4 regions of the Lysobacter sp. Hz25 genome follow, and region 1 is predicted to be linked to each of the others. Evidence: riboswitches for the same ligand, from Rfam matches in the RefSeq annotation. Region 1 holds a riboswitch; each other region holds the start of a gene.
The links. A riboswitch is a leader RNA that binds a small molecule or an ion and turns the genes downstream of it on or off. The one in region 1 is predicted to bind cobalamin.
Positions count from the first base shown of each region.

Region 2: it holds a riboswitch for cobalamin, as region 1 does, so the genes downstream of both, btuB (TonB-dependent vitamin B12 receptor) here and metE (5-methyltetrahydropteroyltriglutamate--homocysteine S-methyltransferase) in region 1, are expected to answer to the same signal.
Region 3: it holds a riboswitch for cobalamin, as region 1 does, so the genes downstream of both, ACKN61_RS15970 (CoA-acylating methylmalonate-semialdehyde dehydrogenase) here and metE (5-methyltetrahydropteroyltriglutamate--homocysteine S-methyltransferase) in region 1, are expected to answer to the same signal.
Region 4: it holds a riboswitch for cobalamin, as region 1 does, so the genes downstream of both, btuB (TonB-dependent vitamin B12 receptor) here and metE (5-methyltetrahydropteroyltriglutamate--homocysteine S-methyltransferase) in region 1, are expected to answer to the same signal.

Region 1 is NZ_CP175666.1:4,727,503-4,730,895, forward strand. Features, by position in the region: gene ACKN61_RS19440 (hypothetical protein) at 1-275, opposite strand, end outside; gene ACKN61_RS19445 (hypothetical protein) at 509-679, opposite strand; cobalamin riboswitch at 700-907, shown strand; gene metE (5-methyltetrahydropteroyltriglutamate--homocysteine S-methyltransferase) at 1,112-3,393, shown strand, end outside.
Region 2 is NZ_CP175666.1:4,977,707-4,981,099, reverse strand. Features, by position in the region: gene btuB (TonB-dependent vitamin B12 receptor) at 1-1,230, opposite strand, end outside; cobalamin riboswitch at 1,351-1,598, opposite strand; gene ACKN61_RS20505 (TfoX/Sxy family protein) at 1,678-2,091, opposite strand; gene ACKN61_RS20500 (GAF domain-containing protein) at 2,088-2,570, opposite strand; gene bioD (dethiobiotin synthase) at 2,641-3,372, shown strand.
Region 3 is NZ_CP175666.1:3,889,984-3,893,376, reverse strand. Features, by position in the region: gene ACKN61_RS15975 (acyl-CoA dehydrogenase family protein) at 1-29, opposite strand, end outside; gene ACKN61_RS15970 (CoA-acylating methylmalonate-semialdehyde dehydrogenase) at 41-1,555, opposite strand; cobalamin riboswitch at 1,693-1,914, opposite strand; gene ACKN61_RS15965 (hypothetical protein) at 2,463-2,711, shown strand.
Region 4 is NZ_CP175666.1:1,398,285-1,401,677, forward strand. Features, by position in the region: gene ACKN61_RS05830 (TonB-dependent receptor plug domain-containing protein) at 1-809, opposite strand, end outside; cobalamin riboswitch at 1,304-1,548, shown strand; gene btuB (TonB-dependent vitamin B12 receptor) at 1,702-3,393, shown strand, end outside.

The DNA.
Region 1 (3,393 bases):
TGCACCAGCGCGGTGAAGCCGGCGCCGATCTTGCCCTGGTAATGCAGGCGCACCACGCCGCTGGCCTGGCACGGCGACAAGGCGTCGACCAGGCTGAAGAAGTCCAGCGCGGTCAGCGGTTTTCCGTCGCCGAAACGCGGGTAGTCGTATTCGCAGCTGATCTTGGCCACGCCGCCGTCGAGCTTGGCCGGCGGCCAGTAGGTGCCTTGCAGGATGTCGGTCTCGCTCGACGCGTCCGCGGCGGCGACCTTGGGCGACTCGTTCTGGCTGCCCATGGTGACCGGCTCGGACCGGGCCGGCGGCGGCGCGGCGGAATCCCTCCCGCAAGCCGCCAGTCCGAGCAGGCACAAGGTCAGCGCAAACGTCCTTCTGAAAAGCATGTTCCACCCATCGGAGTCGGGATCGCGCGGGCCGTCCTGGACCCGCGCCGCGCATCGTCGCCACAGCACCAACGTTAGCCCCAGGGCCCACCAAGCTCAACGGCAGGAGGTCATGGCGTTCGCGCCCGTCAGCGTGCCGACATCATCGTCGGCGGCGCATGAACGGCAGCCGGGGAAACCCCGGCCGCGGCGCCGTCGCCGGCTGCGGCCACAAATCGCAAACCGGGTCCACGCATCGCGATCGCGGCGATTGACTTCGCCGGTCGCGTTGCGTAGCTTGGCGGCGTGATGGTGAACATCGCTTCATGCAGATGAAGCGATGTGACAAATCGCCACCGGTTCGCACCGGCGGCGGTTAGAGGGAATCCGGTGCGGACGCCACGTCCAATTCCGGAGCTGCCCCGCAGCGGTATAGGGAACGAACTTCGTCAGGCACTGGGAGCGATCCCGGGAAGCGACGGACAGTAGGAGGCGCCTCGTGCTCCATGCCCCAAGCCCGAAGACCTGCCATGACCGGAAGGCTCGCCTTCCGTCCGACTCCGGCCCGCAAGGCGTCGGCGCTGCGTCCGGGCCCGTCCCGGCGCGGGCCGCATCGTGCGCGCCGGTTCGCCCGCGGGGGCGAAGGTCGACACCAAGGGTTGCGGCGAAGCCGGGCGCGCGAGCGTCGGGCCGGCGCAGCCGTGGTCTCCTTCGTTGCCCTGCGCCATGCCCACGCATCGCAGGTAATCATCATGATCAGCGTCACCCATCTCGGCTTCCCGCGCATAGGCGCGCGGCGCGAGCTCAAGCTGGCCCTCGAATCGTTCTGGAAAGGCGACACGCCGGCCCAGGCGCTGCACGACACCGCCCACGGCCTGCGCGAACGCCATTGGCAACTGGCGCGGCAGGCCGGCGCCGACGTCGTGCCGTGCAACGATTTCTCCCTTTACGACCACGTCCTCGATACCGCCGTTCTGTTCGACGCGATCCCCGCGCCGTACCGCGAGGTCTACGAGGAAAACCCGCTGACCGGGTACTTCGCCCTCGCCCGCGGCCTGCAGGACGGCCGTCGCGACCTGCACGCGCTGGAGATGACCAAGTGGTTCGACACTAACTACCACTATCTGGTGCCTCAGTTCGAACGCGATCAGCGTTTCGTGCTGCGCGGCGACAAGCCCCTGGCCGAACTGGCCCAGGCGCGCGCGCTCGGCATCCAGGCGCGGCCGGTGCTGCTCGGCCCGGTGTCCTTCCTCAAGCTCGGCAAGCGCAGCGACGGCGGCGACCCGCGCGAGTTGCTCGATGCCCTGCTGCCGGCCTATGCCGAATTGCTCGGCAAGCTCAAGGCGGCGGGTGCCGACTGGGTCCAACTCGATGAGCCGGCCCTGGTGCTCGACCTCGACGACGACGACCGCGACGCCTATCGCCGCGCTTATGCGGCCCTGGCCGAAGCCGACGCGCCGCAGCGCCTGCTGACGACCTACTTCGGCGGCCTCGGCGACAACGCCGCCCTCGCCGCGCGCCTGCCGGTGCAAGGCCTGCACGTCGACCTGGTGCGCGCGCCGCAGCAGTTGGAAAGCGTGCTGCCGCTGTTGCCGGACGACCGCGTGCTCAGTCTCGGCGTGGTCGACGGCCGCAACATCTGGCGCGCCGATCTCGACGCCGCACTGAGCCTGGCCCGCCGCGCCGGCGATCGCGCGCAATGGCTGGCGCCGTCGTGCTCGCTGTTGCACGTGCCGACCGACCTGGAACTGGAACGCAAGCTGCCCGCACCGCTGCGTCACTGGATGGCCTATGCGCGGCAGAAGATCGAGGAACTGCGCCTGCTCGCCGATGCCCTCACCGGCAGCGCCGACGCCAACCGCGACCTCGCCACCGCCGCCAGCGCGCGCGCTGCGCGCCTGGCCTCGCCGTTGCTGCGCAATGCCGAGGTGCGCAAGCGCTTGGCCGCGGTCGAACCGGCCATGACCCGGCGCGCCTCGCCCTACCCGCAACGCGCGAAGGTGCAGGCGCAGCGTCTCGGCCTGCCGCTGTTCCCGACCACCACCATCGGCTCGTTCCCGCAGACCGCCGAAGTGCGACGCGCGCGCGCCGAGCACAAGGCCGGCAAGATCGACGACGCAGCCTACCGGACCTTCCTGGAGAACGAGACCAAGCTGTGCCTGCGCGAGCAGGAAGCGCTGGGCATCGACGTGCTGGTGCACGGCGAGTTCGAACGCAACGACATGGTCGAGTACTTCGGCGAGCAGCTCGACGGTTTCGCCTTCACCGCCCACGGCTGGGTGCAGAGCTACGGCTCGCGTTGCGTCAAGCCGCCGGTGCTGTTCGGCGACGTGGTCCGGCCGCAGGCGATGACCGTCGACTGGACCCGTTACGCGCAGGCGCAAACCCAGCGGCCGGTCAAAGGCATGCTGACCGGACCGGTGACGATCCTGCAGTGGTCCTTCGTCCGCGACGACCAACCGCGCGCCGACAGCTGCCGCCAGATCGCCCTGGCCCTGCGCCAGGAAGTGCTGGACCTGGAAGCGGCCGGCATCGCCATCGTCCAGATCGACGAACCGGCCCTGCGCGAAGGCCTGCCGCTGCGCCGCGCCGACTGGCCGGCCTACCTGGCCTGGGCCGGGGAAAGCTTCCGCCTCGCCGCCAGCGGCGTCGGCGACGCGACCCAGATCCACACCCACATGTGCTACGCCGAGTTCAACGACATCATCGAGGCGGTGGCCGCGCTCGACGCCGACGTGATCTCGATCGAAACCTCGCGTTCGCGCATGGAGCTGCTGGACGCGTTCGTGCGCTATCGCTATCCGAACGGCATCGGCCCGGGCGTCTACGACATCCACTCGCCGCGCGTGCCCATCGAGACCGAGATGCGCGACTTGCTCGACAAGGCTCTGGATGTGCTCGATCCGGCGCAGTTGTGGGTCAACCCGGACTGCGGTCTGAAGACCCGCGGTTGGCCGGAAGTGCGCTCGGCCCTGCGGGCGATGGTGCAGTCGGCGCGCGGCCTGCGCGAGCAGGTCGCCGCCGAAGTCGAGTG
Region 2 (3,393 bases), 250 kb from region 1:
GACGCGCCAGCGCTCGGCGAAGTTCAGGCCCCAGGCCGCGCCGCCGGTGGTGTGGCCGCCGAACTGTTCGTTATCGTCGCGGCGCAGGCTGGCCTCGAACGACTGCGCGCCGAAGCGGCCCTGGTACTGGACGAAGCCGGCCTTGTTGTCGCGCTCGCTTTCGTCGTACACGGTGTCGCTGTCGACACGGTCGCGCAACCAATCGAAGCCCGCGGTCAGCACGTGGCCTTCGGCCAGGGTGAAGTCGCCCTGCAAGGTCGCACTGTCGCGATCGGTCTTGAAGAACCCCATCGGTACTTCGCCGAGGAAATTATCCGAGCTGTCGACGTTGCGGCCGGCCAGCAACTGTAGGTGGACGGTTTCCGACGGACGCCATTGCAGCTTGCCGCCGATCACCTGCTGCACGGTCTCGGAGCGGTTGACGAAGCTGCCGTCGTAATCGTTTTCGCCTTCGGCGCGCAGCGCCTGGCCTTCGATGCTCCACTGCTCGTTGAACTCGAGGCCGCCGCGCAGCGACAGGGCGTGGTTTTCGTAACCGTCGCGGTCGGGTTCGTCGGTGAAGCAGCCGGCGAACACCGGGAAGCCGGCGCCGCGGCAGGCGTTGATGCCCTCGGTCTTGCGGAAGCTGTAGTCGGCGCCGAACCAGCCGCGCTCGCTGCGGCCGCCGAAGCCGGTGCCGAATTCGAGGCTGTCGTTGCTGCCGCCGCCGATGTGCACGCGCGGCGCGAAGCCCTGCTTCTCGCGGCGGGTGAACACCTGGATCACGCCGCCGATGGCGTCGGCGCCGTACAGGCTCGAACGCGGGCCGCGCACGATCTCGATGCGGTCGATCAGTGCCAGCGGCAGGTCCTGCAGCGCGGCCAGGCCCGAGGTCGGCGAGCCGACGCGGATGCCGTCGACCAGCACCAACACGTGGTCGGACTCGCTGCCGCGCAGGAACAGGGTGGTGAGCTTGCCGGCGCCGCCCTGGTTGGAAATGGTGATGCCGGCGCGGCCGCGCAGCAGGTCGTTGAGGTCGCGCGCCTGGCTGCGCTGGATGGTCTCGCGGTCGAGCACGTCGACCGGGGTCAGGGTGTCGTTGACGCTGACCGCGGTGCGGTTGGCGGTGACCACCACCTCGTCGAGGTCGGTGGCGTCGCCGGCCGGAGCGGCGAGGGCGGCGGTGGGCAGCGCCAGCGCACAGGCGATGGCGAGCGACAGATTCAGGGCGTACGTGTTCGGGGCGGACATGGGTAAAGCTCCAGCGCGCGCACCCGGGGGCGCGCGACGACGACGGCGGAAGACGGTTGCGAGGAGGCAGCGGGCCGTGCAGACAGCCGGATAGCAGCCGCCGCGACGCCCTCCGCATCGCAACCTGTGGCGCCTCAAGGCCGGTCTCCGGACTCGCAAGCGCAGCGCCGACGCGGGGTCGGGCGGCCGATCGCGGCGCCTTCCCGTGCCGAGCACAGTGGCGGTTGCCGCGATCTGTCTTGCTTACCGTTGCGGGGGCAGTGCCGGACTGGCGCCGATCTTCCCGCAGGAGAGGGCGCGTCACCGGCTTCCCGTTTCAACCCGGCGATGGAGAAAGCCGCCGGGTCACCTTGAAGCGGTGCGCAGTCTACGCGAAGCCGGCGCCCGGGGCCAAAGCCGCGGACGGGCGGAGCGGCCGGCCGGAGGGGCGCAGCGGCGCCGACGGGCTCAGTCGCGCCCGTCGTCCTCGTCGTGGCCGCCGGGGCGGTCGTCGTCGTCCAGGCCGGTGCCGTCCAGACCGCCGGCCTCGAACGCGTCGTGGCGTTCTTCGGCGTGCACGGTGGTGTGCACCGGCGCGGCGGCCGGCTTGTTGCGCGGCGGCGGCAGCAGCGCGGTCGCGGCTTCGGCGGCCTGGATCAGCTGTTGCCGGCGCTCGTCGCTGATCTCCTGCCAATGGCAGTCCAGCAGCGCGCCTTCGATCGCGTACAGCAGGTTGAGCGTCGGCTTGAAGCCGGCGCGCTTGACGCGCATGAAGGCCTCGACCGTGCCGATCGCGGAAATGTCCTCGTGCGTGCGCAGGCCGACCTGGCGCAGCCAGGCCGCGCTCTTGGGGCCGATGTTGCGCATCTTCGGCGCGGTCATGCCAGCGCCTCCACGTACACCCGCGCCAGCGCTTCCAGGCCGGCCTGGTCGTCGGCATCGAAGCGGTCCGGGACCGGGCTGTCGAGGTCGAACACGCCGATCAGGGAATCGCCGTGGACCAGCGGCACCACCACTTCCGAACGCGAGGCGGCATCGCAGGCGATGTGGCCGGGGAAGGCGTGCACGTCGGCGACGCGTTGGGTCTGGCGGGTCGAGGCGGCCGCGCCGCACACGCCCTTGTCGAGCGGAATGCGCACGCACGCCGGCAAGCCCTGGAACGGGCCGACCACGAGTTCTTCGCCGTCGTAGAAATAGAAGCCGACCCAGTTGAGTTCCGGCAGGGCATGGCTGACCAACGCCGACAGGTTGGCGGCATTGGCGATACGGTCGCGTTCGCCGTCGAGCAAACCGCGCGCCTGGGCGAGCAGCTGCGCGTATTGCTCGGGCTTGTCGCCCGATAGTGCGGAGGTTTTAAACATCATCGGAGTGTAACAGCGGCATCCGCCGCCACTACCATGGTGGACTCCACGCCCCAGGGAAAAGCGCGAGATGAGTCACACCCAGCCCCCGGTGGAGGCCGGCTCCCGACCAACGGCCGCGCCCGCGGTGTTTCCGCGCGGCGTATTCGTCACCGGCACCGACACCGGCATCGGCAAGTCGGTGGCCAGCGCGAGCTTGTTGCACGCCTTGCGCGCGCGCGGGCTGCGCGCGGTCGGCATGAAGCCGGTGGCGAGCGGTTGCGAACGCACGCCCGAGGGTTGGCGCAACGAGGACGCCTTGCTGTTGCAAGCGGCCAGTGCGCCGAGACCGCACTACGACGACGTCAATCCCTATGCCTTGCCGCAGCCGTTGGCGCCGGAACTCGCCGCCGCGCAGGCCGGCGTCGAGATCGCGCTGGCGACGATCCTCGCCGCGCATGCGCGCTTGGCGGCGCAGTCGGACACGGTGGTGGTCGAAGGCGTCGGCGGTTGGGCCGCGCCGATCAGCGCCACGCTCGACCAGATCGACCTGGTGCGCGCGCTGGACCTGCCGGTGGTGCTGGTGGTCGGCCTGCGCCTGGGCGCGATCAACCACGCGCGTCTGAGCGCGCGCGCGATCCAGGCCGACGGCGCCCGCCTGGTCGGCTGGATCGCCAACGACATCGACCCGCACATGGCGCGCGCCGACGACAACTTCGAGATCCTGCGCCGGCGTCTGCCGGTGCCGTGCTGGGGGCGTCTGCCGTATCTCGCCTCGCCCGATCCGCAGGCCCTGGCCGGGCGCTTGCAGCCGCTGGGCTAGCGCGGCGATCGCTCTGCAGTC
Region 3 (3,393 bases), 840 kb from region 1:
GGCGGTGGACTGACCGCCTGCAGGTTCATGACGGCGGCCATCACTTCAGACTGATCGTGGTGTTGACGCCGTGGCCGAGCGTGTCGTCGTCGAACCAACGCGCGGTGACCGTCTTGGTCTGGGTGTAGAACATCACCACTTGCTTGCCGTAGGGGCCGAGGTCGCCGAGCTTGGAGGCGCGCGAGCCGGTGAACGAGAACAGCGGCACCGGCACCGGGATCGGCACGTTGATGCCGACCTGGCCGACGTCGATGTCTTCCTGGAAGCGGCGCGCGGCCGCGCCGGACTGGGTGAACAGAGCGGTGCCGTTGCCGTTGGGATTGGCGTTGATCAGCTCGATTGCGGCTTCCAGGGTGGCGGCGGCGAGCACGATCAGTACCGGGCCGAAGATCTCTTCGTCGTAGATGCGCATGCCGGGCTCGACCCCGGAGAAGATGGTCGGGCCGACGAAGTTGCCGCGCTCGAAACCCGGCACGGACGGCTTGCGGCCGTCGAGTTCGAGCCGTGCGCCTTGCTCGACGCCGGAGGCGATCAGGCTTTCGACGCGTTCGCGCGCGGCGCAGGAAATTACCGGGCCGACATCGGTGCCGGGCTCGGTGCCGGCATTGACCTTGAGCGTGCGCGCCTTGGCGACCAGCTCGGGGATCCAGGCCTGCGCTTCGCCGACCAGCACCGCGGTGGAGGCGGCCATGCAGCGTTGGCCGGCGGCGCCGAACGCGGCGCCGGCGAGGGCGTTGAGGGTTTGCTCCTTGTTGGCGTCGGGCAGCACCACCGCGTGATTCTTCGCGCCCATCATGCACTGCACGCGCTTGCCCGCCAGCGAAGCGCGGTGGTAGACATGGGTGCCGACCTTGGTCGAGCCGACGAAGGACACCGCCTTGATGTCGGGGTGGTCGCAGATCGCATTGACCACGTCTTCGCCGCCGTGGACGACGTTGAGCACGCCCTTGGGCACGCCAGCCTGCAGCGCCAGCTCGACCAGGCGCATCGTCACCAGCGGGTCCTGTTCGGACGGCTTGAGCACGAAGGTGTTGCCGGTGGCGATGGCCATCGGGAACATCCACAGCGGAATCATCGCCGGGAAGTTGAACGGGGTGATGCCGGCGCAGACGCCGAGCGGTTGCAACAGGGTGTAGGTGTCGACGCCGCCGGCGACGTTGTTGGCCAACTCGCCGAGTTGCAGGTTGCCGATCGCCGCTGCGTGCTCGACCACTTCCAGGCCGCGGAATACGTCGCCTTCGGCGTCGGCCAGGGTCTTGCCTTGTTCGGCGGTGAGGATCGCGGCGAGCTCGCCCATGTGCTCGCGGATCAGTTGCTGGTACTTGAGGAAGATGCGCGCGCGCGCGCCGATCGGGGTCTTGCGCCAGCTCTTGAAGGCCTGGTGCGCCGAACGTACCGCGGCGTCGACTTCGTCCGCGGTCGCGAACGGCACCCGCGCCAGCACCGCCTGCGTGGCGGGGTTGACGACATCGCGCCATTGTTCGGATCGGGATTCGACGAATGCGCCGTCGATCAGCAGCTTGACCGTCGCGACTTCGGTCGCGACGCGATTCATATCGTTCATTGTTTCGGCTCCGTGTCGCTCACCCGCGTGACGGGGATTGCGGAGCAAGACAAGTCGGTTCCACGCAACGGACATCGCGTCGAGCCAGCCCGTCCGGTTGCCCACCGCAACACCCGAGGACGACATCGCATGCGATGCCCGCCACTGGCCGGTCTCCGGGCTTGCGAGCGATGCGGAGCGATCCGCATCACCCCGACACCTTCCCGCGAGATCGCAGTGGTATTGAGTCGGGTGTTCTCGCCTACCGTTGCGGGGGCAGCGCCGGAATGGAGTCTGACGACTCGCACCGGCTTCCCGTTTCACCCTGCTCGCCGGTACGGCGGCAGGACACCTGTGGCCGGCGGAGTGTAGGCGCCGGATCGAAAGCGGACAAGCTGCGCTGCGCAAAGCTGCGCGCTCGTTCGCACGACGGCGTGGTCGGATTGATTCGAACGCCGCATTCATCTTGTTGCTGCGTGGATGTGTGACGACTCGGCACCACACCGCACTGCGGCGAATGGAATGCAGGGCGAGCAATGCGCGATGTTTACTTGCCCGCGTGGGAGCGCGCGTGCGCCGCATGTCGGTCGCGACGGCGCCCACAATGTCGGCCGCGTTCGCCTGTGTGCGAGGTTCAGGCGAAACGCGTGGCATCGCTCGATACTGTGATGGGCAGCGTGTATTCCTGGAAACGATACGGGCGAAATGACTGGCGCGGCGGGGACGGCTGTGAACGGGGGCATCCGGGTCGGCATGGGCGTATCGCCACGATGGGGAGCATCGGTGGCGGTGGATCGGTTCGTCGTCGAGCGTCGGCGCTGAAGCATCCCACGGGCAGTGGCCGCGCGGGTGACATTCGCATGCCGTTGCAAGATCATGGCGTGAGCGCAACGCGGCATTCTCGAAGGAGCGGCACCCGATGACCAAACGCGAACGACGCAACGGAACCGAGCAGCCCAGTGCCGTGGCCTTGCGCGCAGGGTTGACCCGCGAGCAGCTGGACGCGTTGACGACCCTGGAGCATTTCCGCTGGGAACTGCGTTTCGTTCGGCGGCCGCTGTTCCTGGAGCCGATTCCGGTGGTGTTCCATCCCGATGGCGAGCGTTACGCGGTGCTGGAGGCGGACGGTTCGCTCAATGAGAACCCGGGGTTCGAGATACGCCGCTGAGGGGGTTGCCGGTGGCGCGGGTTGGTTCGTGTCCGTGGCATCGCGGTGGGGGCTCTGAGGGTAGGAGCGGCGCGAGCCGCGACCGCGCTGCTTCGGTCTCGCGGCGTATCGATCAAGCAAGACCAAGATCAGGATCAAACGCCAAAAGCTTCCGCCACTAAAGCGGCGGGTAACTTTCTTTTGTCTAAAGCAACAAAAGAAAGTCACCAAAGAAAAATGCTTTTGCTTTGAATCACAGGCCCACACGAGCGATGCCTCCGCGGGGATTTTTCATACGGGACATCCCTGTCCCGATGAAAAACGGCCTGCATCCATGCAGGCCGCCCTCCGGGTCTTCGATTACCTTCGCTAGTGCGAGACGTCGCACAACAACAGCAAAGGCCAAAGCCACGACCGAGGCCGGTATTTGACACTGCCTGCGAAGTATCGTCGCCATCCACAGTTCGTGGTCGCGGCTCACGCCGCTCCTACCCTTAGAGCGAGATTCGTCGTTGCCGTTGCCATTTAGAGCTTGGCGTAGCCATGCACTGGCGAGACCGATGGAGACCCGGAGGGCGGCGCGCAGGGATGCGCGCCGTTTTTCATCGGCACAGGGATGTCCCGTATGAAAAAGCCCCGCGTCGGCATCGTTCGTGCGGGCCCTTGACTCAAAGAAAAGCATTTTTCTTTGGTTATCTTTCTT
Region 4 (3,393 bases), 2.7 Mb from region 1:
CTCAGGTAATCGGTCGGGCTGTATTCGCCGTTGTAGGCGAACGCGCCCTGGTCGATCTCGGGATCGCCGTAGCGCTGCTCGACGCGGCCCTGGAACGGGCGTGCACGATTGGTCTGGTCCTGGTGCCCGCCTTGCGCGGCCAAGTGCAGCCAGCCGTTCTCGCCGAGCTTGATGCCGGTGTCGCCGGACAACTGGTACTGCTTGCCGTCGCCGGCGCTGTACTGGCCGTAGCGCGCGGCGATGCTGCCGGTGCCCGGCTTGTTGCCCTTAAGCACGACGTTGATGACGCCGGCGATGGCGTCGGAGCCGTACTGGGCCGAGGCGCCGTCGCGCAGCACTTCGACGCGTTCGATCGCGGCGATCGGAATCGCGTTGAGATCGACCGGCGAGGAGCCGCGGCCCTGGCTGCCGTTGAGGTTGATCAGGGCGGTGGTGTGGCGGCGCTTGCCGTTGACCAGCACCAGCACCTGGTCGGGGGCGAGGCCGCGGAGCTGCGCCGGGCGCACCGCGTCGGTGCCGTCGGTGATGGCCGGGCGCGGGAAGTTGAGCGAGGGCAGGGCGCGCGACAGTGCGGTGGCCAGCTCGACGGTGCCGGTGGCTTCCAGGGTCTCCGGGGTGATGATGTCGATCGGCGCGGTGGACTCTGCGACGGTGCGGTCGCTGACGCGGGTGCCGGTGACGATGACCTGGTCCAGGGTCTTGGGATCGCTTTGCGGCGCGTCCTGCGCGTAGACCGGCGCGGCGAGCGCTACCAGGAGGCCGAGGGCCAGAGGGTGACGTGAACCGGCGAAGGTGCGGCGGACGTGCATGACGACTCCTTGATGGGGATGACAGCGATGTCATTCGGATTTAACACGAACGTAACAACCGGTCAATGAAGCGGCCAAATTCTGCCTAACGCAAGTAGTAGAAAAGTGGTAATGGCACACTCTTTGCGGAATCTGGGGGTGGGCCGATGGCCGCTGCGCCTGGCCCGCTTGGCGCTTTCTGGCCCTCATCCCCGTTAAGCCTTCATCTCTAGCAAGCTGTCATTCCCCCCGGGTCGTCATCCCCGCGAAGGCGGGGATCCACCGGGTTTTCGTGCGAGAACGCTTGAAGTCTCTGCGGGCCCGGCGAGGCGCGCAGCGCGCCCAGGCGTTCATGGATGCGCGAGCCAGTGGCTCGCACGCGCATCCATTCACCCCCGCCTGCGCGGGGATGACGATCCGGGGGCTAAGCCCGGCGAGGGGCGCCCTGGCCGCAATCCAGAGACTTCAAGCGCCCTCGCATGAATTCCCGTGGCGTCCCGACCGCGCTCGACTGCTAAGATGCGCGCGCTCAAGGTGATCGCCGACACACAATCGGCGATTGAAACGGGAATCCGGTCCCCGCTTCTGGCGTTCGCCAGGTCGGTCAATCCGGAGCTGCCCCCGCAACGGTAAGCGAGTACACGCACCGCACGACGCCACTGTGTTCCGACACGGGAAGGCGCGGTACGGGAGACCCGGTCCGATCTCGGACCGCCTCCACTCGCAAGCCCGGAGACCGGCCCGGAGCGCGAACCGACAGGCGGAGGGCCATGTCTCGGGGCATCGGCGCGCGCGCCGTCTCTCCGTTCCGCCATCCCCCTGTCACGACCTGGTCTAGACCGCGCGGGTGAGGCGCGGCCATGGAGAGCCGACTGTGACGTTCCGTTTTTCCGCTGTTCCGCGCCTTGCGCGCATTCCCGCGCGCTGCGCTTTCGTATTCGCCGGTTCCGCATTCGCCGCCGCCGCACTGGCCGCGCCCGCAGTCGATCTCGACCAGATCGTGGTCACCGCGAGCCGCACCGCCCAGACCCAGGACGCCACGCTCGCCGCGGTGACCGTGATCGATCGCGCGCAGATCGAACGCCTGCAGCCGTCGTCGTTGCCGGAACTGTTGCGCGGCACGCCGGGCGCTTCCTTGGCCAATAACGGCGGCCCGGGCAAGGCGACGTCGCTGTTCCTGCGCGGCAGCGAGTCCGACCACGTGCTGGTGCTGATCGACGGGGTCAAGATCGGTTCGGCGACCAGCGGCGGCGCCTCGCTGCAGGACATTCCGGTCGAGCAGATCGAACGCGTCGAGATCGTGCGCGGCCCGTTCTCCAGCCTGTACGGCTCCGAAGCCATCGGCGGCGTCATCCAGATATTCACCCGGCGGCCGCAGGGCGCGTTCGTGCCGAGCTTCAGCGCCTCGGTCGGCAGCTACGCCACCCATCGCGCGACCGCCGGCGTCGCCGGCAAGGGCGAACGCGGCTGGTATTCGATCAACGCCGCCCACGAAGACACCGACGGCATCAACGCCTGCCGCGGCAAGCCCTCGCCGGGCGGCGCGGGTTGTTTCACCAACTCGCCGGACCGCGACGGCTATCGCAACGATTCGCTGACCCTGCAGGGCGGCTACCGCTTCAACGAGCAATGGGACGCCGAAGCGCGCTTGTTCCGCACCAAAAACCATAACGAGTACGACGGCAGCCAGAACAACGAGGCCGACGGCGTGCAGCAGGTCGCCGGCGCCAAGCTGCGCTACCGGCCCAGCGAGCGCGTCAGCCTCAGCGCCAGCGCCGGCCGCAGCGAAGACCTCAGCGACACTTACAAGAACGGCAAATACTCCAGCACCTTCGAGACCCGGCGCCAGCTCGGCTCGGTGCAGGGCGACATCGGCATCGGCAGCGGCCTGCTCACGCTCGGGTTCGACTGGCAGCGCGACCGCATCGACAGCAATACCCGCTATGCCCGCGACGCCCGCATCCTGCGCGGTGCCTTCGGCCAGTGGCAGCAGAGTTTCGGCGCGCATGCGCTGCAGGCCAGCCTGCGCCGCGACGACGACAGCCAGTTCGGCGGCGAGACCACGGGCAGCCTGCTGTGGGGTTGGAACCTCAGCGAGGCGCTGCGTTTGACCGCGAGCTACGGCACCGCGTTCAAGGCACCGACCTTCAACGAGTTGTACTACCCGGGCTACGGCAATGCCGGCTTGTCGCCGGAAACCTCGCGCAGCGTCGAAATCGGCCTGCGCGGCACCCACGGCGAGCGCCGCCAGCACGTGTGGTCGCTCAATGCTTACGAGAGCGACATCGACGACTTGATCGCGTTCGATTCCTCGATCGGCTTGCCCGGCAACGTCGACCGCGCGCGCATCCGCGGCCTGGAAGCGGCGTTCGACACCCGCCTGGCCGATTGGGACCTGCGCGCCAGCGCGACCTGGCTGGACCCGCGCAACGACAGCCGCAGCGCCAGCCGCGACAAATTCCTGCCGCGGCGTGCGCGGCAGAGCGCGCGCATCGATGCCGACCGCCGCATCGCGGTCGGCAACGGCGCATGGTCGTTCGGCGCCAGCGTTTATGCCGCGGGCGATCGCTATGATGACCTGGCCAATACGCGTCGCCTGGCTGGC